Regions from separate parts of the Rudaea sp. genome, predicted to be linked through region 1. Evidence: riboswitches for the same ligand, from Rfam matches in the RefSeq annotation. Region 1 holds a riboswitch; the other holds the start of a gene.
The links. A riboswitch is a leader RNA that binds a small molecule or an ion and turns the genes downstream of it on or off. The one in region 1 is predicted to bind cobalamin.

Region 1 (11,239 bases):
AAGACACGAAGATCACGAAGAAAAACGAAAACAAGTAGTTCGCCTTGCCGTTCTTCGTGGCTTTTACTTCGTGTCTTCGTGGCTTTCTTTTACGAATCTCACATCAAAAATGCCGTCATTACGAAATCGAGCGCGAGGGTCGCGATCGAGGAGAACACCACGGTGCGCGTCGTCGCATAGGCCACGCCTTCGCTGGTCGGCGCGGTCGTGTAGCCTTGGAAGGTTGCGATCAGGGTGCACACCGCACCGAAGGCGACACTCTTCCACACGCCGTTGATCACGTCCTTCCACACGTCCACGCTCGAAGTCATGTTTGACCAGAACGTGCCGTTGTCGAGACCGAGCCAGCTCACCCCGACCAGATGCGCGCCGAAGATGCCGAGCGCGTTGAACACGCAGGCGAGCAGCGGCATCGCGATCACTCCGGCGATGAAGCGTGGCGCGACGACGTAGGCAAGCGGATCGACCGCCATCATTTCCATTGCCGAGATCTGGTCGGTCGCGCGCATCAGACCGATTTCGGCGGTGATCGAAGTGCCCGCGCGGCCGGCAAACAGCAGCGCGGTGACGACCGGGCCGAGCTCGCGGTACAACGACAGCGACACCACCGTGCCGAGCGCCGCCGTGCCACCGAAGATCGACAGCACATAGTAGAGCTGCAGGCCGAGCACCATGCCGACGAACAAGCCGCAGGTCATGATGATGGTCAGGCTCATCGCACCGACGAACCAGATCTGGCGGATCGTTTCCTTGATGTGGCGCAGGCTGCGCGGAACCGCAGCGAGGATCTGCAGCAGGAACAGGCCGCAGGCGCCGACCTGGGCGATGCCATCGACGAAATAGGGGGGTTTGCGCACCGCGCTCATGCCAACCCCAACTGCACGGCATAGTCCGGCGCCGGATACTGGAACGGCACCGGGCCGTCGGCCGCGCCGGTGAAGAATTGCCTGGTCCACGGCGTTTCGCCGCGCGCGAGCTCGTCTGGCGTGCCGTGCGCGGCGATCTTGCCGCCGGCGATCAGGAAGATGCTGTCCGCAATCAGGCGCACGGCGGCCAGCTCGTGCGCGACGAGGATGCTGGTGATGCCGAGTGAGTCGTTGAGCGTGCGGATCAGCTTCAATATCTGGTTCAGCGCGATCGGGTCGAGGCCGACGAACGGCTCGTCGTAGATGATCAGCATCGGGTCGCGCACGATTGCACGCGCGAGCGCGACGCGGCGCATCATGCCGCCCGACAGCTCGTGCGGCATCAGCTCGGCCGCGCCGCGCAGGCCGACCGCCTGCAGCTTGGTCAGCACGAGATTGCGCACGAGCACTTCGGGCAGATCGAGGTGCTGGCGCAGCGGAAACGCGACGTTCTCGAACACCGAGTAGTCGGTGAGCAGGGCCGAGTTCTGGAACAGGTAGCCGATTTTTTCACGCAGCGCGAACAACGCCGCGCGATCGAGCTTGACCACGTTCTGCCCGTCGACCCAGACCTCGCCCGCGTCCGGCGCGAGCTGGCCGGTGATGTGGCGCATCAACGTGGTCTTGCCGGTGCCGCTGGGGCCCATGACCGCGGTGATCCTGCCGCGCGGGATATCGAGATGGGTGTTGTCGAAGATCGTCTTGCCGTTGAGCACGGTCGACAGGCCGCGAACCTTGATCAACGGATCAGGGATCGGTTTGCTGTCGGCGGCGGGCGGTCGCGGTTCGGTGCTCATCTCAAACAAGAAAACGGCGCACGACGCGCCCGGGTGCGGCCACCTTACCGGAAGGCCGCGGGCAACGGAAGCGATGCAAGGAAACGGTTAAGCGCCTCGTCAGGCGGCGCAGCGCGGCGCCGGCACGACCTCCACGCGTCCGGACTCAGCGACCGAACAGATGCAGGGCCGCGTACTGCAACAACATGATCGTCTTGCCGTCTCGAATCGCGCCGCTGGAGATCGCGGCCAGCGCCGCGTCGAAACCCATCTCCACGACTTCGATGTCCTCGTCTTCGACACCGCCGCCGTCGCTCACGCGCTCGGCGGCCGAGTATTCGGCGACGAAGAAATGCAGAATCTCGGTCACCGATCCCGGCGACATGTACGCCTCGAACACCTTGCGCACTTCGCCGATCTCATAGCCGGTTTCCTCGCGCGTCTCGCGGCGAATGGCGTCCTCGGGCTTGTCTGCATCAAGCAGACCTGCGCAAGTCTCGACAAGCATGCCCGAGGCGTTGCCATTGACGTAGGTCGGCAGGCGGAACTGCCGCGTCAGCAGCACCGTGCGGCGCGGCAAGTCGTAGAGCAGAATCGTCGCGCCATTGCCACGGTCGTAGGCTTCGCGCGTGCGCTCGACCCAGCTGCCGTCGGGCTTGCGCATGCGGTAATGAACCTTGCGCAGCACGTACCAGTTGTCGGAAAGGACTTCGGTCTTGACGATGTCGATGTCGGGATTCACGCGCGAATCAATCCTTGAGCAGGTCGGTGAGCAACGCGGCGCAATGCTCGCGCTGGCTCGCCGCACGCAGCTGCCGCGCCGTCACGATCGAACGCAGGTCGGACAACGCGGTGGCGAAATCGTCGTTGACCACGATGTAGTCGAACTCGACCGCATGCGCGATGTCCTCGCGCGAATCGGCGAGGCGGCGGCGGATCGTCGCCTCCGAGTCCTGCGCGCGCGAGCGCAGGCGACGTTCGAGTTCGACGCGCGACGGCGGCAGGATGAAGATGCTCACCGTGTCCCGCATCTGCGCACGCACCTGGCGCGCGCCCTGCCAGTCGATTTCGAGCAGCACGTCCTTGCCCTGGGCGAGCGTGCGCTCGACCGCCGTGCGTGAGGTGCCCTTGAGGTCGCCGTGCACGACCGCGTGCTCGAAGAACTCGCCGCGCTTGACCATCTCCTCGAACACGCCGCGCGACACGAAGTGGTAGTGCACGCCGTCGACTTCGCCGGGCCGCGGCAGGCGCGAGGTGTACGACACCGACAGGACGATATTCGGCTCGCGCTCGAGCAGCGCGCGGGTAAGGCTGGTTTTGCCGCCGCCCGAGGGCGCGGCGACGATGTAGAGGGTTCCCGGCATCGGCCTATTCTATATTCTGCACCTGTTCGCGCATCTGCTCGATCAGTACTTTCAGATCGATCGCCGCTTGCGTGGTGCGTTGGTCGACCGACTTGGAGCCGAGCGTGTTCGCCTCGCGGTTGAATTCCTGCATGAGGAAGTCCAGCCGTCGGCCAGCCGGATCGGGAGCAGCCAAAATGCGGCGCGCCTCGGCGATGTGCGCGGTCAGGCGGTCGAGTTCCTCGTCCACATCGATGCGCGAGAGTTGCAGCACGAGTTCCTGTTCGAGCCGGCTGTTGTCGGCGCGCAGCGAATCGACCGACTGCGTGATTTCGGCGAGCCGCGCTTCGAGACGCGCGCGCAGCGCGCGGCGGATGTCCGGCAGCCAGCCGCGCACGTCGGCGACGAGGCGCGCGATGCCGTCGAGGCGCTCGCGCAGGAAGCCGCCGAGGCGCTCGCCCTCGCGCGCGCGCGTGGCGACCATGTCGGCCAACGCGCGATCGAGCAGGTCGAGCGCGGCGTGACGCAGTCCTTCCTGATCGACTTCCTCGCGCTTGAGCACGCCGGGCCAGGCGAGCAGGCTGGCGAAATCCACGTTGAGCTTGGGAAAGCGCTCGGCGAACAGCGCGGCGGTGACTTCGAGTTTGTCGAGCACGGCGTCGTCGAGGCGGATCTCGCTCGATGCCGCATCGCTGGCGCGGAAACGCAGACTCAGGTCGACCTTGCCGCGCGTGAGCCGGGCCGCCACGCGTTCGCGCAGCGCCGGCTCGATCGCGCGCAATTCGTCGGGCAGGCGCAGGCCGAGTTCGAGGTAGCGGTGGTTCACCGAGCGCAACTCGAAGCCCAACGCGCCCCAGGGCGTGTCGGCGTCGGCGCTGGCGAAGGCGGTCATGCTGCGGATCATGGGCGGTGTCGCCGTGGAATTCGGAGGCGAAGTATAGCGGGACGCGGTTTCGGAATTCGAAAGCTCGCCATTCCGGCGACAGGCGAAGCGTGAACAGCGGAGCTGGCCCGAAGGGCGAGCGCGCAGCGCGAGTGAAGCCGCAATGGCGGCCCTGCTCTTTTTCCTTGCTGCGAATCCCGCCTGCTAAACTTCCCGTCTGCAAACGGAGCCCACGCATGTCCCCACTTTCCCGCCCCAGCGGCCGCGCCGCCAACCAATTGCGCGCGGTCACGATCGAGCGCCGCTACACCCGCCACGCCGAAGGCTCGGTGCTGATCGCATTCGGCGACACGCGCGTGCTGTGCACCGCCAGCGTCGAGGAAAAAGTGCCGCCGTTCCTGCGCGGCAAGGGCGAGGGCTGGGTCACCGCCGAATACGGCATGCTGCCGCGCGCGACCAAGGAGCGCACCCAACGCGAAGCCGCGCGCGGCGGCCAGGGCGGTCGCACGATGGAGATCCAGCGCCTGATCGGCCGCAGCCTGCGCGCCTGCGTCGATCGCGCCGCGCTCGGCGAGCGCACGATCACGCTCGACTGCGATGTGTTGCAGGCCGACGGCGGCACACGCACCGCGGCGATCACCGGCGCCTACGTCGCGCTCGTCGATGCGGTGGATGCGCTGACCAAGCGCGGGATGCTGAAGAAGAAACCGATCCTCGGCGCAGTCGCGGCGATTTCGGTCGGCGTCTACCGCGGCGTGCCCGTGCTCGACCTCGACTACCCCGAGGATTCCGACTGCGACACCGACATGAACGTCGTCATGAACGACGGCGGCGGCTTCATCGAACTGCAAGGCACGGCCGAAGGCCACGCGTTCCGCCGCGACGAGCTCGACGCGCTGCTCGGTCTTGCGCAAAAGGGCATCGGCGAATTGCTGGCGCACCAGCGCGAGGCTCTTGCGCGTGCGTAGGATCGTCCTCGCCAGCAGCAACCCCGGCAAGCTCGCCGAGATTCGCGAGGTGCTCGCCGGCAGCGGCATCGAACTCGTCGCGCAGAGCGAATTCGGCATTGGCGACGCCGAGGAAACCGGCGCGACCTTCGTCGAAAACGCGCTGCTCAAGGCGCGGCATGCCGCGCGCGCATCCGGCCTGCCCGCGCTCGCCGATGATTCCGGCATCTGCGTCGACACACTCGACGGCGCGCCGGGCCTGTACTCGGCGCGCTACGCAGGCAGGCACGGCGACAACGCCGCGAACAACGCCAAGCTGCTCGATGTGCTGCGCGATGTACCGGACGAACAACGCGGCGCGCATTTCCACTGCACCCTGGTGCTGCTTCGTAACGCGGACGATCCCGCGCCGCTGATCGCCGAAGGCCTCTGGCGCGGCCACATCCTGCGCGCGCCGCAAGGCGACAAGGGCTTCGGCTACGACCCGGTGTTCTCCAGCGCAGAGCACGGCCCCGCGGGCGAACTTGACGCGGCGACCAAGAATCGCGTCAGCCACCGCGGACTCGCGCTGGCGCGCCTGCGCGAGTTGCTCCACGCAGAAACGCGATGACGCTGCCACCACTGTCGCTGTACATCCACATCCCGTGGTGCGTGAAGAAGTGCCCGTACTGCGATTTCAACTCGCACAATGCACCCGATTCACTGCCGCAGCGCGAATACGTCGAGGCGCTGCTCGCCGATCTCGATCGCGATCTGCCGCTGGCGCAGGGCCGGCCGCTGCGCAGCATCTTCTTCGGCGGTGGCACGCCGAGCTTGTTTTCGCCGGACAATATCGGCCGCATTCTCGACGGCGTGAATGCGCGGCTCGCGTTTGCGCCAGGTATCGAGATCACGATGGAGACCAACCCCGGCACGGTCGAGCACGGTGATTTCGCCGCGTATCGCCGCGCCGGCGTCAATCGCCTCAGTTTCGGCGTACAGAGTTTCGACGACGCGGCGTTGCAGCGCATCGGCCGTATCCACGACGCGCGGCAAGCCGAACGCGCGATCAAGCGCGCGCAGGACGACGGCCTCGACAATCTCAATCTCGATTTGATGTACGCGCTGCCGCAGCAGACGCTGGACGGCGCGCTGGCCGATATCGAGCGCGCGATTGCATTCGGCACGCCGCACCTGTCGCACTATCAGCTCACGCTGGAGCCGAACACCGCTTTCGCCGCGAATCCGCCGCCGCTGCCCGACGAGGACTGCGCCTGGGATATGCAGGAAGCCTGTCAGACGCGCATCGCCGCCGCGGGTTTCGGCCACTACGAAGTCTCGGCCTACGCAAAGCCGGGACGCGAAAGCGCGCACAATCTCAACTATTGGCATTTCGGCGACTATCTCGGCATCGGCGCGGGCGCGCACGGCAAGTATTCGAGCATCGATGAAGTCGGCGCGCTGCAGGCGCGGCGGCGCTGGAAGGTGCGTGCACCGCGCGGCTATCTCGAACATGCGAAGTCGGAGCGCGTGATCGGCGGCGACGACGCGGTGGCGCACGATCAGTTGGCGTTCGAGTTCATGCTCAACGGCCTGCGCCTGAGCGGCGGTATTCCGCTCGCGGATTTCCACGCAACCACCGGGCTGGGCCTTGACGCCATCCAGCCACAACTGAACGAAGCGACCCGGCGCGGCTGGCTCGCCATCGAAAACGCGATGCTGCGACCGACCGAATCGGGCCAGCGTTTCCTCAACGACCTGATCACGCTGTTCCTGCCGGACAAAGGCCGCCAAGCATGAGCGACATGGCGCTCGAATTCGTGCGCATCGATTGTCCGTATTGCGGCGAGAGTTTCGAGACGCAGGTCGACCTGTCCGCCGGCTCGCAAAGCTACGTCGAGGATTGCGCGGTGTGCTGCAGGCCGATCGAGATCGCGCTGCGCGTGAGCGAAGAAGGCGAGCTGCTTGGCGTCGAAACACGCACCGATCGGGAGTAGATTTTCCTTCCCTGCTGCCGCCGGGAGAAGGTGGCGCTACGGCGCCGCGTGAGGGAAAGACGCCGGTTCTTCTGCGACATCATGAAGGAACGCAACGCCCTCCCCTCATCCGCCCTTCGGGCGCCTTCTGCCGGCGGGAGAAGGGAAGCAAGCGCTTGCCTCAACCCAGCCCCGCCCCTACACTGCGCGCCTCGCAGGTGCCCGGACGAGCAAATCCGGGTGAAACGGGAAGCTGGTGCAAATCCAGCGCTGCCCCCGCAACGGTAAGCAAGTTCGAGTTCGATCACACGCCACTGTGCATGCACGGGAAGGCGATCGGACCTGGCGTCGAGACGCCGCTTGCAAGCCCGGAGACCGGCCTGCGTCGGGGATCGCACTGCGATCCCGCAGCTTGCGGTGTTGCGGCGGGCAACGGACGGGCGTATCGCGCGTCGTCCGCACGCCGCTACTCCTCTCCGGAATCCTCCCATGCCGCGTCTTTCAGCGGGTGTGCTTCCGGAGTATAAAATGCCGCAAAAATCCATTCTGTTTCTTGCCGTCGGCGCCGCGCTATGCGGTTCCGTCCTTTTTGCTTCCGTCGCGCAGGCACAGGAAGCGCAGTTGCAGCCCACGATCGAAGTCACCGCCTCGCGCGTCGCGCAGACGGTCGACGCGAGCCTCGCCAGCGTTTCGATCATCACCCGCGCCGACATCGAAAAAACCAATGCGCCCGACCTCATCGAAGTGCTGCGCCTGCAGGCCGGCGTCGACGTCGCGCGTCTCGGCGGGGCGGGCACGCAGACCAGCGTGTTCCTGCGCGGCACCAATTCCAATCACGTGCTCGTGCTGGTCGATGGTGTGCGCGTGGCCTCGGCCAACACCGGCGCGTTCGCGTTCGAGAATCTGCCGCTGGATGCGGTCGAGCGCATCGAGATCGTGCGCGGCCCGCGCGCGAGCTACTGGGGTTCGGATGCGGTCGGCGGCGTGATCCAGATCTTCACGCGCAGGCTCGACGGCGCGCATCTCGCCGCGAGCGCCGGCAGCTACGGCAGCGCCGACGGCAGCGTCGGCTATGGCATGCAGACGGATACGTGGGGCGTTTCGGCGCAGGCCGGCGGTCGCCATGTCGATGGATTTTCCGCCTCCAACGCCCTCTCCGGCCCGTATGTCTACAACCCCGACGACAACCCGATGCAGAACCACAATCAGGTCGCGCAGGCCTGGACCAGGCTCGGCACGCAAACCTTGTCGGCCAGCGCGTTGCGCAGCGTCGGCACGCAGAGTTTCGACAACGGTGATTTTGGACCCGGCATTTCGCACACGCTCGATCAGGCCATCGGCATGAACCTCGAAGGCGCGATCAGGTCCGACTGGCAGCATCGGCTGTCCATCGGCACGACGCGCACCAACATCGACACACCCGCGTTCGGCTCCGCGTATCGCTCCACGCGCGAGCAACTGTCGTGGACCAACGATGTCGCCATCGCCGCGAACCAGCACCTCATCGCCGGCATCGACTACGTGCACGACCGCGGCCGCAGCCTCGACGCCTACGCGGGCACGCAGTACGACAAGACGCGCGACAACACCGGCGTCTTCGCCGGCTGGCGCGCGCAGGCCGACGCGCTCGACGGCGAAGTCTCGGGTCGCTACGACCACAACAGCGATTTCGGCGGCGAATTTTCCGGCTCGATCGCCGGCGGCTATCAACTCACCGACGGTCTGCGCTTCGTGGCCAGCTACGGCACCGCATTCAGCGCGCCGACGCTGAGCCAGCTCTACTCGCCGGGCTACGGCGGTTATTACGCCGGCAACCCATTGCTCGACCCGGAGCGTTCGCGCACGGGCGAGGTCGGCCTCGAGTGGAAGATCGACAGCGCCAATCGCCTCGACGCGCGCGCCTTCACCACACGCGTGCGCGACCTGATCGACTTCTCGGGCGGCGCGATGTTCCAGGCAATCAACATCAATCACGCCGCGATCGATGGCCTGGAGCTGACCCACAGCCTGCATGCCGGCGCCTATTCGTGGACGAACACGCTGACCCTGCAGGATCCGCGCAACGAGGACACCGACACGCAATTGCTGCGCCGGCCCAGGCGGAAATTTTCGAGCGTGTTCGACGCGCAGTTGAACGATGCAGTCAGCGCCGGCGCGGAGGTCGTCTATGCCGGCCGCGCGAACGACTTCGGCGGCAAGCTCGGCGCGTATGCGATTGTCAACTTGCGTGCGAGCTACGTGATCAATCCGCAATGGCGCCTCGGCGCGCGTCTGGAAAACCTCGGCGACCGGAGCTACCAACTCGCCTACGGCTACAACACGCCGGGGCGCTCGGGATATCTCACCGTGAGCTGGTCGCCGGGAAAGTAATCTTGCCTTTTCCCGACGGGAGACACTTCGGCAGGATTGCCGAAGTGCACGGCGGAGCCGCCCGCAGGATGAGGGCCATGGATGGCCCGAATGTACGTGCCCGAAGGACGGATGAGGGAAGAGCCTCACACGAATGCGAGGAAGGGAGAGTTGTCGCGCTCTCCCCTCATCCGGCGCTGTGGCTTTCGCGGCCTCCCCCGATGGGAGAAGGGAAGCAAGATGCGGCACAATACGCGCATACGAATCCGTGGATGCGCGCCATGACCGATCTTCTCGCCAAACTCTACCCCGCTCATCTTGCGACGCTGAAGCAGCGCAGCGATGCCGCGCTCGCGCGCAGCGGCCACGACCACCTCGTCATCGCCGCCGGCCGGCCACGCATGCAGTTTCTCGATGACCGTCCGTATCCGTTCGCGGTCAATCCGCATTTCAAACACTGGCTGCCGGTGACCCGCGCGCCGGGTTCGTGGATCGTGTACACACCGGGGCAGCGGCCCAAACTCGTCTACTTGCAGCCGCACGACTATTGGCACGTCGTACCCGACGCACCGGCCGGCTACTGGGTCGAGCATTTCGACATCGCGATCATCCGCGACGCGGACGAAGCCAAGGCGCACCTGCCGAAGGATACCGCGCGCTGTGCGATCATTGGCGAGGACAACGCGGCACTCGCCGGCTACGTGCCGAACAACCCTCAAGTTGCGCTCAACTACCTGCACTGGCACCGCGCCTACAAGACCGACTACGAACTCGGCATGCTGCGCGTCGCCTCGAAACTCGGCGTGCGCGCACACCGCGCCGCCGAAGCGGCGTTCCGCAACGGCGCAAGCGAATACGACATCAACACGGCCTATCTCAATGCCGTGCACGAGACCGAAAACGAATTGCCGTACTCCAACATCATCGCGCTGAACCAGCATGGCGCGGTGCTGCACTACACGGACCTCAACCGTGCGCCGCCGACGCATTCGAATTCGCTGGTGATCGACGCGGGCGCGAGCTTCCATGGCTATGCCGCCGACATCACCCGCAGCTACGCCTCGAAGCAGGCGAGTGAATTCCAGGCCTTGGTCGATGCGGTCGATTCAGCGCAAAAGGGATTTGTGGAAAAAGTGCAAAATGGCACGAACTACGCAGACCTGCACGTGCGCGCGCACCACGTCCTCGCCGGCATCCTGCGCGACCAGGGCTTCATCCGCATGAGTGCCGAAGCTGCGGTGGCATCGGGCGTGTCGAGCGTGTTCTTCCCGCACGGCCTCGGTCATCCGATCGGCCTGCAGGTGCACGACGTCGGCGGATTCCAGAAGGACGAGAGCGGCGGCACGATTGCGAAGCCGCCCGGCCACCCCTACCTGCGCATGACGCGTACGCTGGAACCGCGCATGGTCGTGACGATCGAACCCGGCCTCTACTTCATCGACCTGCTGCTGGCCGAACTCAAGGCCAAACCCGAGGCCAGGGACATCGCCTGGGACAAGGTCGAGCACTTCCGCCAGTACGGCGGCATCCGCATCGAGGACGACGTCGCCTGTACCGATTCAGCCCCGGAAAACCTCACGCGCGAGGCGTTTGCGGCGGCCTGATACTGCACAAAGAATTCCGCGCTCGCTTACGTTCGTTTACCGCGCCCCGGTAAACGTCGCGTGGCGTACGGCGTTGTATCCGCTGTGGCCAAGCCACCTTATCCCAGTACGGAGCAACCCATGTCAGTCATACGCAAACTTCCCCTCGTCGCGGTGCTCGCCGCCTTCGTCGCGGCACCGCCTGCCGCGTTCGCGCAGTCGAACGAGGCGCCCGCCGCGACTGCGCAGCCATCGCTGTTCGGCCACATGCTGAAGAAGATGGACTCGGACGGCGACGGCAAGATCTCCTCGGCCGAGTTCCAGGCCGCCGCCGCCGCGCGCTTCGCCGCGATCGACACCCAGGGCAGCGGCAGGATCAGCGCGGAGCAGATCGCCAATTCGAAGTCCGCCAGGCAGCGCGACCTGAAATTCGCCGACCACGAAGTGAAGAGGATCGGCAGCGACGGCACGATCAGCCGCGACCAGTACCTGGCCGCC
Region 2 (11,239 bases), on a different contig from region 1:
CGCGCTCGTGCAGCGGCACGCCGAGCTTGTCGTAGGTCTCGAGCAGCTTGGGATCGACTTCGTCCAGCGATTTCGGCCGGTTTTTCGGCTGCGAGTAGTAGCTGATTGCCTGGAAATCGATCGGCTCGATTTCGAGCTTGGCCCAGTGCGGCGGTGTCATCGTCAGCCAGTGACGGTACGCCTTGAGGCGCCACTCGGTCAGCCATTCCGGTTCGTTTTTTCGCGCGGAAATCGCGCGCACGACCTCCTCGTTCAAGCCCGGCGGCAAGCTGTCGCTTTCGATGTCGGTGACGAAGCCGGCACTGTAGCGTCGATTGAGCGCGGCTTCGATTTCTTGCGGTTGGGTGGCCATGTGGCTGCCTGAGGATTTATGCGGTTGCCAGTTGCGATGGAATGATCCGGCGCCTGGGCGCAAGCGGCCGGCGCATGTCGGCCAGCGTCATCTGCCGCAGCGTCGTCTCGATCACCTCGCTCACCGCGCGCCAGTTGCCGCGCACACCGCAATGCGGCTCGTGTCCGCACATACCTTGGTGCGCACTGCACTCGGTCATGCCGAACGGCCCTTCCATCGCGACGAGGATGTCGGCGAGGCTGATCCGTTGCGGCTCGCGCGCAAGACGGTAGCCGCCGTTGACACCGCGGAACGACTCGACCAGTTCCGCCTGCGCAAGCTGTTTGAGCAGCTTCGACACGGTCGGCAGTTCCAGATGCGCGCGCTCGGCCAGCGCCTGCGCGCTGAACACCTCGGCCGGCTCGTCGGCGAGCACGGTCATGACGACGGTGGCGTAGTCGGTCAATTTGCTGACACGGAGCATGATCGAGGCTCTGGTTGAGAAATGCCGCCAGGATGTCGCTTTTCGATTCCCGCGATCAGGGGCAATCGCAAGGATACCGTACTGAAATAGTACTGTTTTACCGCGCGCCGGTCAAACGACCGGCTATAGTCGCGTGCCCGAATCCGGCAATCGGCGAGGCGCAGATGATCGTTTCCGTCGTGGTGGCGCTGCTGTTTTTGGCGTTCGCCCTGCACCGCCGCCAGCGGCGGACGGCCGGCGTGCTTGCCTGCGGCGGCATCCTCCTGCTCGTGTGTTCCGGATGCGGCCTGCTGACGTTGCCCATGCTGAGCGGCCTGCAGGCACCCTTCCTCAAATTGCCGCACGTCGACTGGGGCGCAAGCAACGCGATCGTCGTGCTCGGTGTCGGTACGGCGAAGATCGACGGCGCGATCGAATCGCCTCCTTTTGCCTACGCGCGCATACTGCGGGCGCTCGAACTCTACCGGGACTGCAAGAGCCATGGCCGTTGCCGGATCATCCTCAGCGGCGGCGATCCGCAACACCACGGCGCGCCCGAAGCCGCCGTCTATGCGGCCGAACTGGTCAAGGCGGGCATTGATCGCGCCGACATCGTGGTCGACGAGGCGAGCCGCAACACCTGGGAAAACGCGAAGTTCACGCGTGCGCTGCTCGAACGCGAGGGCGCGGACAACATCGTGCTCGTCACCGCGGCGCTGCACATGAGGCGCAGCCTGCTCTACTTCACGCATTTCGGGATTGCCGCCACCCCGATCCGCGCCGAGGCGATCGAAAGCGAACTTTCGCTGCTGCCGAACAGCCTGAACATCGCGTACTGCGACAGCGCGCTGCACGAATACCTCGGCATCGCTCAGTATCACCTCTACAACTTGCTCGGATGGAACACCGCGCCGCTTGCGAGCTTGCGTGCGCCGGTCGATGCGGCGGCAGCACCGCGGCCACCGAGCTCATGAATACCCGAACGCGCCACGGCCGATTGCGCCTTGCGCGCCGGGCGCGCGACCGCCAGCGGCCTTTGCGACGACATCGCGACGCCGCTGCCCTGCCGTCGCCGGAGAGCACGCCGATCACCGGCCGGCATATCGAAGCCCCGAGCGGCTGGCTCCGCGGCTGGAGACTTCGATTGACGCGCCCGACGATACGGCATATCTTGTGTCCGTCAACGGCGTCCGACCCAGCATCTTGTTGGTGACGACTTAAACGGGAACCCGGTGGAAATCCGGGACTGCCCCGCAGCGGTGACCGGGAACGAACGATGCCAACAGCACTGGACCCCAGGGTCCGGGAAGCGGCATCGCAGTAGGTGAGATGGATGACGCGCAAGCTTCATCCCCTCGCGCCCGGGAGTCCGAATACCGGCCCGCGATCGTCGCGCGCAAGCGCGGCGTCTGGCTTGCAGACCTTCGCGGGAAGGACGGCCGGGCAGCGTGGCGTTCGATTTTTGGTCGCGCATCCCTGCCCCGCCGCTCTCCTCAAAAGTTCTGCATTCGCTCGCGGGAGCGATGGCCGGCGGTCGTAGCCTGCCTCAACGCATCCGCGCCGCCTGCCTTGCTTTCCTCATGCACCACGAGAAGGAGAGGCACGCATGTCCCACGCAGAAACATTGGCGCTATCGGCGGCGCAACCATCATCAGCTCCGATCACCGCGGCCGCGATGTCGAATCAATCAGGCTTTGCCCTGACGCCGCCGCACCACGCACCCGCGGCGATGCGCGTGGCCAAGCGCTCCGGCGCGAGCGAGCCGGTCGACCTCAACAAGATCGTGCGCGCGGTGACGCGCTGCTGCGACGGCCTGCGCGACGTCGACCCGATGCGCGTCGCGGTGAAGACGATCACCGGCCTCTACGACGGCGCCTCGACGCGCGCGCTCGACGAGCTGTCGATCCGCACCGCGGCTTCGCTGATCGCCGAAGAACCCGAATACTCGCAGCTCGCCGCGCGCCTGCTCGCCGGCTACATCGACAAGGAAGTGCAGGCGCTCGGCGTCTACTCGTTCTCGCAGTCGATCCGCCTCGGCTTCGACACCGGCCTGATCAACGAACGCGTGCTCGCCTTCGTCGAAACCAACGCACGCAAGCTCAACGACGCGATCGATGCGGGCCACAACGCACGCTTCGAGTATTTCGGCCTGCGTACGCTCTACGACCGCTACCTGCTCAAGCATCCGCACCAGCGCCAGGTGATCGAAACACCGCAGCATTTCTGGATGCGCATCGCCTGCGCGCTGACGCAGACCACGAGCGACGCGATCGAGCTTTACCGCCTGTTCGCCACGCTCGACTACGTGCCGAGCTCGCCGACGCTGTTCAACGCCGGCACGCGCCACGAACAGTTGTCGAGCTGCTTCCTGCTCGATTCGCCGGCCGATTCGCTCGACGCGATCTACGAGAAGTACAAGGACATCGCGCAACTGTCGAAATTCTCCGGCGGCATCGGCGTGGCCTGGCACCGCGTGCGCGCGGAAGGCTCGCTGATCCGCTCGACGAACGGCCTGAGCAACGGCATCGTGCCGTGGCTGAAGACGCTCGATTCCTCGGTCGCCGCGGTCAACCAGGGCGGCAAGCGCAAGGGCGCGGCCTGCGTGTATCTCGAACCGTGGCATGCCGACATCGAAGCTTTCCTCGAACTGCGCGACAACACCGGCGACGAGGCGCGGCGTACGCATCATCTCAATCTCGCCAACTGGGTGCCGGACCTGTTCATGCGCCGCGTCGACGAGGACGGTACATGGTCGCTGTTCGATCCGGCCGACGTGCCCGACCTGCCCGACCTGTGGGGCGCGGCGTTCGAGCAGGCCTACGTGCAGGCCGAGGCGCAGGGCCGCGCGAAGAAGACGCTGAAGGCGCGCGACCTCTACGCCAAGATGATGCGCACGCTCGCCCAGACCGGCAACGGCTGGATGACGTTCAAGGACGCCTGCAACCGCGCCTGCAACCAGACCGCGATTGCGGAAAACCGGGTGCACCTCTCGAACCTGTGCACCGAGATCATCGAAATCACGGGCGGTGCGGAAACCGCGGTATGCAATCTCGGCTCGATCAACCTCGCGCGCTGCGTCATCGACGACGCGTTCAACTTCGACAAGCTCGCGCACACCGTGCAGGTCGCCGTGCGCCAGCTCGACCGGGTGATCGATCTGAACTTCTATCCGATCGCGACCGCCCGCGCCTCGAATCTGCGCTGGCGGCCGGTCGGTCTCGGCCTGATGGGCTTGCAGGATGTGTTCTTCCAGCTGCGCTTGCCGTTCGACTCGGCCAGCGCGCGCGAATTGTCGGCGCGCATTTCGGAGGAAATCTACTACCACGCGCTGCATGCCTCGCTCGAACTCGCGCGTGCGCACGGCGTGCATGCCGCGTTCGCCGAGACCCGCGCCGCACGCGGCGAGCTGCAGTTCGACGCCTGGAACGTGACGCCGAGCGACAGCGCGCGCTGGAATGCGCTGCGCGAAGAGATCAAGGCGCATGGCCTGCGCAACTCGCTGCTGATCGCGATCGCGCCGACCGCGACGATCGCCTCGATCGCTGGCTGCTACGAGTGCATCGAGCCGCAGCTCTCGAACCTGTTCAAGCGCGAAACGCTGTCGGGCGATTTCCTCCAGGTCAACCGCTATCTCGTCGAGGAATTGAAGCGTCTCGGCCTGTGGACCGTGGAAATCCGCGATGCGATCAAGCTCGCCGAAGGTTCGGTGCAGTCGCTCGCCGCGCTGCCCGAGGAACTCAAACTCATCTATCGCACGGTCTGGGAGCTGCCGATGCGCGCGCTGATCGATATGGCAGCCGAGCGTGGCGCGTTCATCGACCAGAGCCAGTCGCTCAATCTGTTCATCGAGAACCCGAACATCGGCCAGCTGTCGAGCATGTACATGTACGCGTGGAAGCGGGGTCTGAAGACGACGTACTACCTGCGCTCGCGCCCGGCGACGAAGATCGCCAAGGCCACGGTGGCCGCGAGCGACGCCGCGCCGAAGAAGACCTATACCGACAGCGAGGCCGTCGTCTGCTCGCTCGAGAACCCGGAACTGTGCGAGGCCTGCCAATGACGACGCAGCGCCTGCTCGATCCCGGCTTCGCCCTAACCCTGCGGCCGATGCGCTATCCGCAGTTCTACGAGATGTACCGCGCCGCGATCAAGAACACCTGGACGGTCGAGGAGATCGATTTCCAGATCGACTTGAATCATCTCGACAAGCGCATGACGCCGGCCGAGCGCCATCTGATCGAACGCCTCGTCGCCTTCTTCGCCACCGGCGATTCGATCGTCGCCAACAACCTCGTGCTCAACCTCTACAAGCACATCAACGCGCCCGAGGCGCGCATGTACCTGTCGCGCCAGCTCTACGAGGAAGCGCTGCACGTGCAGTTCTACCTGACCCTGCTCGACAACTACATTCCGCAAGCCGAGCGGCGCGCACAGGCGTTCGCCGCGATCGAGAACATTGCCTCGATCCGGCACAAGGCCGAGTTCTGCCAGCGCTGGATAGCCTCCATCCAGAGACTCGACCGCGTCGACAGCGACGCCGACAAGCGTCAGTTCCTGCTCAATCTGACCTGCTTCGCCGCGTGCATCGAAGGTCTGTTCTTCTTCGCCGCGTTCGCCTACGTCTATTTCCTGCGCTCGCGCGGACTGCTGCCCGGCCTCGCCGCCGGCACCAACTGGGTGTTCCGCGACGAATCCGCGCATATGGCCTTCGCCTTCGAGGTGATCCGCACCGTGCGCACAGAGCAGCCGGACTTGTTTGACGATGCGTGGGCCGACAATGTGCGCACGATGCTCGCCGACGCGGTCGAATGCGAAACGCAGTTCGCCGAGGACGTACTCTCGGGCGGCGTGATCGGTTTGTCGGCGACCGAGATGCGCCAGTACCTCGAATACGTCGCCGACCAGCGCCTGTCGATGCTCGGCCTCGCACCGATCTACGGCGCGAAGAACCCGTTCCCGTTCATGGAACTGCAGGACGTGCAGGAGCTGACCAACTTCTTCGAGCGCCGCGTGTCCGCCTACCAGGTCGGCGTGCAGGGCGAGGTCAGCTTCGACCATGCCTTCTGAGCCGCCCGCGGCGTCAAAACACCATGTTGAGCGCGAGTGCCGGCGTCGCCGTCGCCGGCGCCGCGCTCGTGCGCGGGATCACGCGCACGCCGAGCAACAGGCCGATATTCGCGTTCCAGTTGTATTCGACTGCGGGCGCGAGCGCGAACGACACGTGCGGCCCGGTGTCGATGCGCACGTCGTCCGCCGCCGCGTCGGGTGCGGAGCGGCCGCGGATGCGCGTGCTCGCGGCATGGCGGTAGACGAAGTCCATCGCCAGTACCCAGTTCCGGGTCAGGCTGTATTCGAAGGCGAGATCGACGCTGCCGACGTCGCCCGGGCTCGCTCTGCCGCGGAAGCCCTGCGCGGTGCCGTAGACGCTGGCGTCCTCGACGTTCGCATCGCGCGAAAACGCCCAGGAGAAATTCAGGCGTGTGCGCAGGATGCGCCCGTTGGGCATCCAGTAATACGTCTGCATGTACCAGCCCAGCGTCGTCGTCTGCGCGCCGCTGCCGAAGCCGTCGCCGGCGTGGCGGCCGAGATGATCGAACTTGCCGGTCGGAAACGACTGCTGCACGTTGACCGCCATCGCCGGCAGGCCGCTGTCCGCATCGAAGCGGGTCACGCTCCACTGCGCCTGCACGCTGATGTCGCCGATGCCGACGTGCGAGGAACTCGCGTCGCCATCGATGCGGTTGTAGCCGAAAGTCGGAATCATGCCGACGGTGAAGCGATCGGTGACGCCGTAGTTGAGGTAGCTCAGCGAGCCGAAGCCGTCGGCATGCGGTGCGATCACGTCGTAGAGATAGGGTTCGACCAGCCAATGCCCCTGCGGCAGCGTGCCGGCCGACGGCGCCAGCATCGGGCCGGTCCACCAGGCTTCGTCGAGCGACTGGCGCGAGGTCGCCGGCTCTGCAGCGGCCGCCGCAGCGCAAGCCAGCAGCACGACGAATGCAGAGGCACGAACGACTGTCGATACGAACGCCACGATCAAGCTCTCCTCGCCAAAGTGCGGCTATGCTGGCTGCTGCTCCAATCGCCGGACAGGGGCACTCCGCGGCAAATCGACGGGACCAATTCCACCCAGGCCACAAGCCGTGCATCGTCGCGGCCACAGCCGCTACACTGCCGCGCATGACCGAGCCGCAATCCTCCCGCCACCGCGAACTGCGCGATTTCGCCAGCGCGCATTTTCCGCAACGCGAGTTCGCCATTGCAGCCGCCTCTGCCGACGCGAGCTTCCGCAGCTACTGGCGCGTCGATGCCGGCGGACAAACACGCATCGTCATGGACGCGCCGCCGGACAAGGAGAACATCGCGCCGTGGTTGGCCATCGGTGCGCGCCTGCATGATGCAGGGCTGCACACGCCGCAGGTCTTCGCGGTCGATCACGCGCGCGGCTTCATCCTCATGGAGGACCTCGGCAATCGCACCTACCTGCCCGAGTTGAACGACTCCAGCGCCGACGCGCTCTACGGCGACGCATTCGATGCGCTGCTGACGATGCAGACGCGCGTGTCGCCGGCGGATCTGCCGCAATTCGACCAAGCCTTGCTGCGAACCGGCATGGAGAATTTGCCCGAGTGGTTTTTCGATCGCCATCTCGGCTTCGTGCCCGCCAGCGAGGATCGCACCGTGATCGAGGCGGCGTTCGCCCTGCTCGTCGCCAATGCACGCGCGCAGCCGCAGGTGTTCGTGCACCGCGACTTCCACAGCCGCAACCTGATGATCGTGGCGCGCGACAATCCGGGAGTCATCGACTTCCAGGGCGCGCTGCACGGCCCGATCGCCTACGATCTGGCTTCGCTGCTGCGCGACTGCTACATCGCCTGGCCGGGCGAACGCGTCGATGCATGGGTGCGCGGCTACCACCAGCGTCTGCGCGCAGCCGGCGTCGTCGATGCCGATGTGGTCACCTTCCGGCGCTGGTTCGACCTCGTCGGGCTGCAGCGGCACACGCGCCTGCTCGGCCAGTTCTGCCGGCTCAACTATCGCGACGGCAAGCCCGGCTATCTCAACGACCTGCCGCTGACCCTGCGCTACGTGCTCGACGTTGCGCGCGGCTATCGCGAACTCGCCGCCTTCGCCGCGCTGATCGAGCGCGCGGTCGGCGATCGCGACATCACTCGCGCGCGCGTGCAGGAGCAGCCCGCATGATCGAGCGTGCGCTGATCTTCGCCGCCGGCCGCGGCGAGCGCATGCGCCCGTTGACCGACGCGACGCCGAAGCCGCTGCTCGAAGTCGGCGGCAAGCCGCTGATCGAATACCACCTCGAAAAGCTCGCGCGTGCGGGCGTGCGCGAGGTCGTGATCAACACCTCGCATCTGGCCGAGCAGTTTCCGGCTGCGCTCGGCGACGGCGCGCGCTGGAACCTGCGCATTCGCTATTCGTACGAAGGCGCGGAGCCGCTCGAAACCGGCGGCGGCATGCGCCATGCGCTGCCTCTGCTCGGCACCGACCCGTTCATCGCCGTGAACGGGGATATTTTTACCGTATTTGATTTTTCCACTTTGCCGCAAAACCCCGCCGGACTGGCGCACCTGGTTCTCGTCGACAACCCGCCGCAGCATGCGCGCGGAGACTTCGTGTTGCGTGGCGGCCGGGTGCACGATGAGGAGTCGCCCAGACTCACCTTCGCCGGCATCGGTGTGTACCGTCCCGAGCTGGTTGCCGCACATGCGCCGGGCGGATTTCCGCTCGCGCCGCTGTTGCGCGAGGCGATGCGGCGGGATGGCATCTCGGGCGAGCACTACGGCGGCGTGTGGGCCGACATCGGTACGGCACAGCGCCTGGCGACCCTCGACGCCGGCCTGCTGGCGGCGCAGCCGGCCGCGCCACGCGATTGATGGCGCGGCGCGTTCCAGACGCCGCTCGCTGCGCCGCAGCGCCGGCGCGGCGCCGGGTTCGTTACCCCAGCAGCTTGCGCAGGAACGCCACGGTCACCCGGCGTTTCTCGGCCAGCGAGGCGCGGTCGAGGCGATCGAGCAAGGTCGTGAGGCTGGCAAGGTCGCGCTCGGTGTGGGTGAACAGCCAGGTCAGCGCGGCATCGTCCAGTTCGACCCCGCGTGCCGCAGCGCGTCCGCGCAGCACTTCGCGGCGGGCATCGTCGTCGAGCAGCCGCAGCGGCGCCTGCGCGCAGGCCGAAAGGCGCGAAGTCAGGTCGGGCAGACTCATGCCGAGCTGCGCGGGCACGCGCGACGCGGCGAACAGAAAAGTGTACTTCTCCACTTTTCCACGATTGTAGAAGTCGAACAGTGCGTGCTCGGCTTCGTGCCGGCCGGCCAGCGCGTCGAGATCGTCGAGCGCGAGCAGATCGCTGCCGCCAAGGCCGCGGATCGCGTCTGCCACGCCGTCGGTCACGCTGCGCAACGAAAGATACTGCGCGCGGCGACCGGCGGCGGTCGCCGCGGCACAGGCAGCGAGCAGCAGATGCGTCTTGCCGCTCGCGGCGGGACCGCTGACGAACACCCAAGGCGCATCGGTCTCGGTCGCCGCGCGCCGCGCGAGATCGGGCGCGGCGCCATTGTCGCCAGCGAAGAACGTCTCGAAGCGCTGCTGTGCCGGCCAGCGCATCGCCAGCGGGAGCTGGTCGGGCTTCATGCGCGCGGGGCCGCGGGCGCGGGCGGCGACGTCTCCGTCTTCGGCTTCGCGTCGGCCGCCGGCGCGGGCGGCAAGGGTACGCCCGCGGCGTCGGCATGCGTTGCCACCGCAGCGGCCGGCGCCTCATGCGCGTAGAGCAGGCTCGCGCGATAACGTTCGTTCGCGTAGCGCAGCAGCACCATCAGCACCGATGCGACCGGAAGCGCGAGGAGCACACCGAGGAACCCGAACAGCTCGCCGCCGGCGAGGACGGCGAAGATCACCGCGACCGGATGCAGGCCGATCTTCTCGCCGACCAGGCGCGGCACGAGCACATAGCCTTCGAGCAACTGGCCGATCACGAACACCGCGACGACGAGGGCGACATGGGTGACGTCGCCGTACTGCACGATCGCGGCGATCACGCCCATGAGAATGCCGGTGATGCTGCCGAGGTACGGCACGAAGCTGATCAGCCCGGCGATCAGGCCGATCAGCGGGCCGGTGCTCAGGCCGACGGCCCACAGGCCGACCGCATAGATGACGCCGAGCGCGATCATCACCGACAGCTGGCCGCGCACGAACGCGGAGAGCGTCTCGTCGGACTCGCGCGCGAGGCGCGACACGGTCGGCTCGATCGAGCGCGGCAACAAGTCGTGGATCTTCGCGATCATCACGTCCCAGTCGCGCAACAGGTAGAAGAATGCGACCGGGACGACTACCAGGCGCGTGATCCATGAGATCACCGCGAAGCCCGACTTGGAAATGCCGGCAACGATCGTCGTCGCGATGCCGCCGGCCTCCTTCCAGTGCGCCTGCAGCACGGCGACGATCTGCTGCAGGTCAGGCAGCTCGAAGTCGAGCTCGAAGCGTTCGTGCAGCCACGGCACGGCAACGTTTTGCATCCAGGCAAACCATTGCGGCAAGGCCGTGATGAACGTCGCCATCTGGCGCGACAGGTACGGAATCAGCAACAAAAGGATCAGCGTGACGACGAGGCTCAGGGCGAGGAAGACAACGCTGACCGCGGCGCTGCGCGACAGCTTCCAGCGCTCGAGCAGGTCGGCGAGCGGATCGAACAGGTAGGCGAACATCGCCGCGATCGCGAACGGCGTCAGCACCGGCGCAAGGAAGTACAGCGCCGCGACGAGCAGCACGGACAGGGCCAGCATTTGCCAGCGCAGGTTGTTGGTCGAGTTCATGCGTTCTCCCTGCGCCGGGCTTCGAGCGCCTTGTGCGACCATACGACGACGTAGTGCACGCCGCTCGCGACGGTCGCCAGTGCGGTGAGCCAGATCAGCGTGTCATCGACGGCATCGGGCAGCGGCAACAGCCCGCTCAACTTGAGCAGCAGGGCCAGCGCGCAGACGATCTGGATGAACGTCGTGAGCTTGGACAGCAGCGACGGCTGCGGCACGACGCGGCCAATCAGGAGATGGTAGGCGGTCGCGCCCGCGGCGATGACGAAGTCGCGGCCGACGACGAGCCACATCAGCCAGTCCGGGATCGCGTCGGCGAGATCGAGCGAGACGAAGCAGGCGACGAGCAGCAGCTTGTCGGCGAGCGGATCGAGCACGCCGCCGAGCCAGCTCTGCCAGCCGCAGCGCTTGGCAAGCAGGCCGTCGAGCGCGTCGCTCGCGCCAGCGACGGCGACGACGATCAGCGCCGCTTCGAAGCGATGGCTCGCGATCAGCCAGACCAGCGGCACGACCAGCACGATGCGCGCGAGCGTGATCGCGTTCGGCAGGTGGCGCCAACGGGAGTCTGTGTTCGGCGTGGGTGGCATGCGCGGGGTGGTCGGCACTTCACGGCTCGAAATC

Region 2: it holds a riboswitch for cobalamin, as region 1 does, so the genes downstream of both, AC16HO_RS16880 (ribonucleoside-diphosphate reductase subunit alpha) here and AC16HO_RS06980 (TonB-dependent receptor domain-containing protein) in region 1, are expected to answer to the same signal.

The regions. Positions count from the first base shown of each region.
Region 1 covers NZ_DBNHDN010000017.1:110,229-121,467, forward strand. The annotation lists gene mlaE (lipid asymmetry maintenance ABC transporter permease subunit MlaE) at 99-866, opposite strand; gene AC16HO_RS06940 (ABC transporter ATP-binding protein) at 863-1,702, opposite strand; gene nudK (GDP-mannose pyrophosphatase NudK) at 1,848-2,423, opposite strand; gene gmk (guanylate kinase) at 2,431-3,045, opposite strand; gene AC16HO_RS06955 (YicC/YloC family endoribonuclease) at 3,050-3,928, opposite strand; gene rph (ribonuclease PH) at 4,144-4,875, shown strand; gene rdgB (RdgB/HAM1 family non-canonical purine NTP pyrophosphatase) at 4,868-5,464, shown strand; gene hemW (radical SAM family heme chaperone HemW) at 5,461-6,633, shown strand; gene AC16HO_RS06975 (CPXCG motif-containing cysteine-rich protein) at 6,630-6,830, shown strand; cobalamin riboswitch at 7,009-7,207, shown strand; gene AC16HO_RS06980 (TonB-dependent receptor domain-containing protein) at 7,338-9,179, shown strand; gene pepQ (Xaa-Pro dipeptidase) at 9,440-10,762, shown strand; gene AC16HO_RS06990 (EF-hand domain-containing protein) at 10,883-11,239, shown strand, end outside.
Region 2 covers NZ_DBNHDN010000046.1:118,383-129,621, reverse strand. The annotation lists gene sufB (Fe-S cluster assembly protein SufB) at 1-352, opposite strand, end outside; gene AC16HO_RS16890 (SUF system Fe-S cluster assembly regulator) at 369-815, opposite strand; gene AC16HO_RS16885 (YdcF family protein) at 980-1,768, shown strand; cobalamin riboswitch at 1,962-2,193, shown strand; gene AC16HO_RS16880 (ribonucleoside-diphosphate reductase subunit alpha) at 2,470-4,854, shown strand; gene AC16HO_RS16875 (ribonucleotide-diphosphate reductase subunit beta) at 4,851-5,861, shown strand; gene AC16HO_RS16870 (transporter) at 5,875-6,828, opposite strand; gene AC16HO_RS16865 (aminoglycoside phosphotransferase family protein) at 6,975-7,997, shown strand; gene murU (N-acetylmuramate alpha-1-phosphate uridylyltransferase MurU) at 7,997-8,686, shown strand; gene hda (DnaA regulatory inactivator Hda) at 8,748-9,440, opposite strand; gene AC16HO_RS16850 (AI-2E family transporter) at 9,437-10,621, opposite strand; gene AC16HO_RS16845 (CDP-alcohol phosphatidyltransferase family protein) at 10,618-11,223, opposite strand; gene AC16HO_RS16840 (DUF2066 domain-containing protein) at 11,225-11,239, opposite strand, start outside.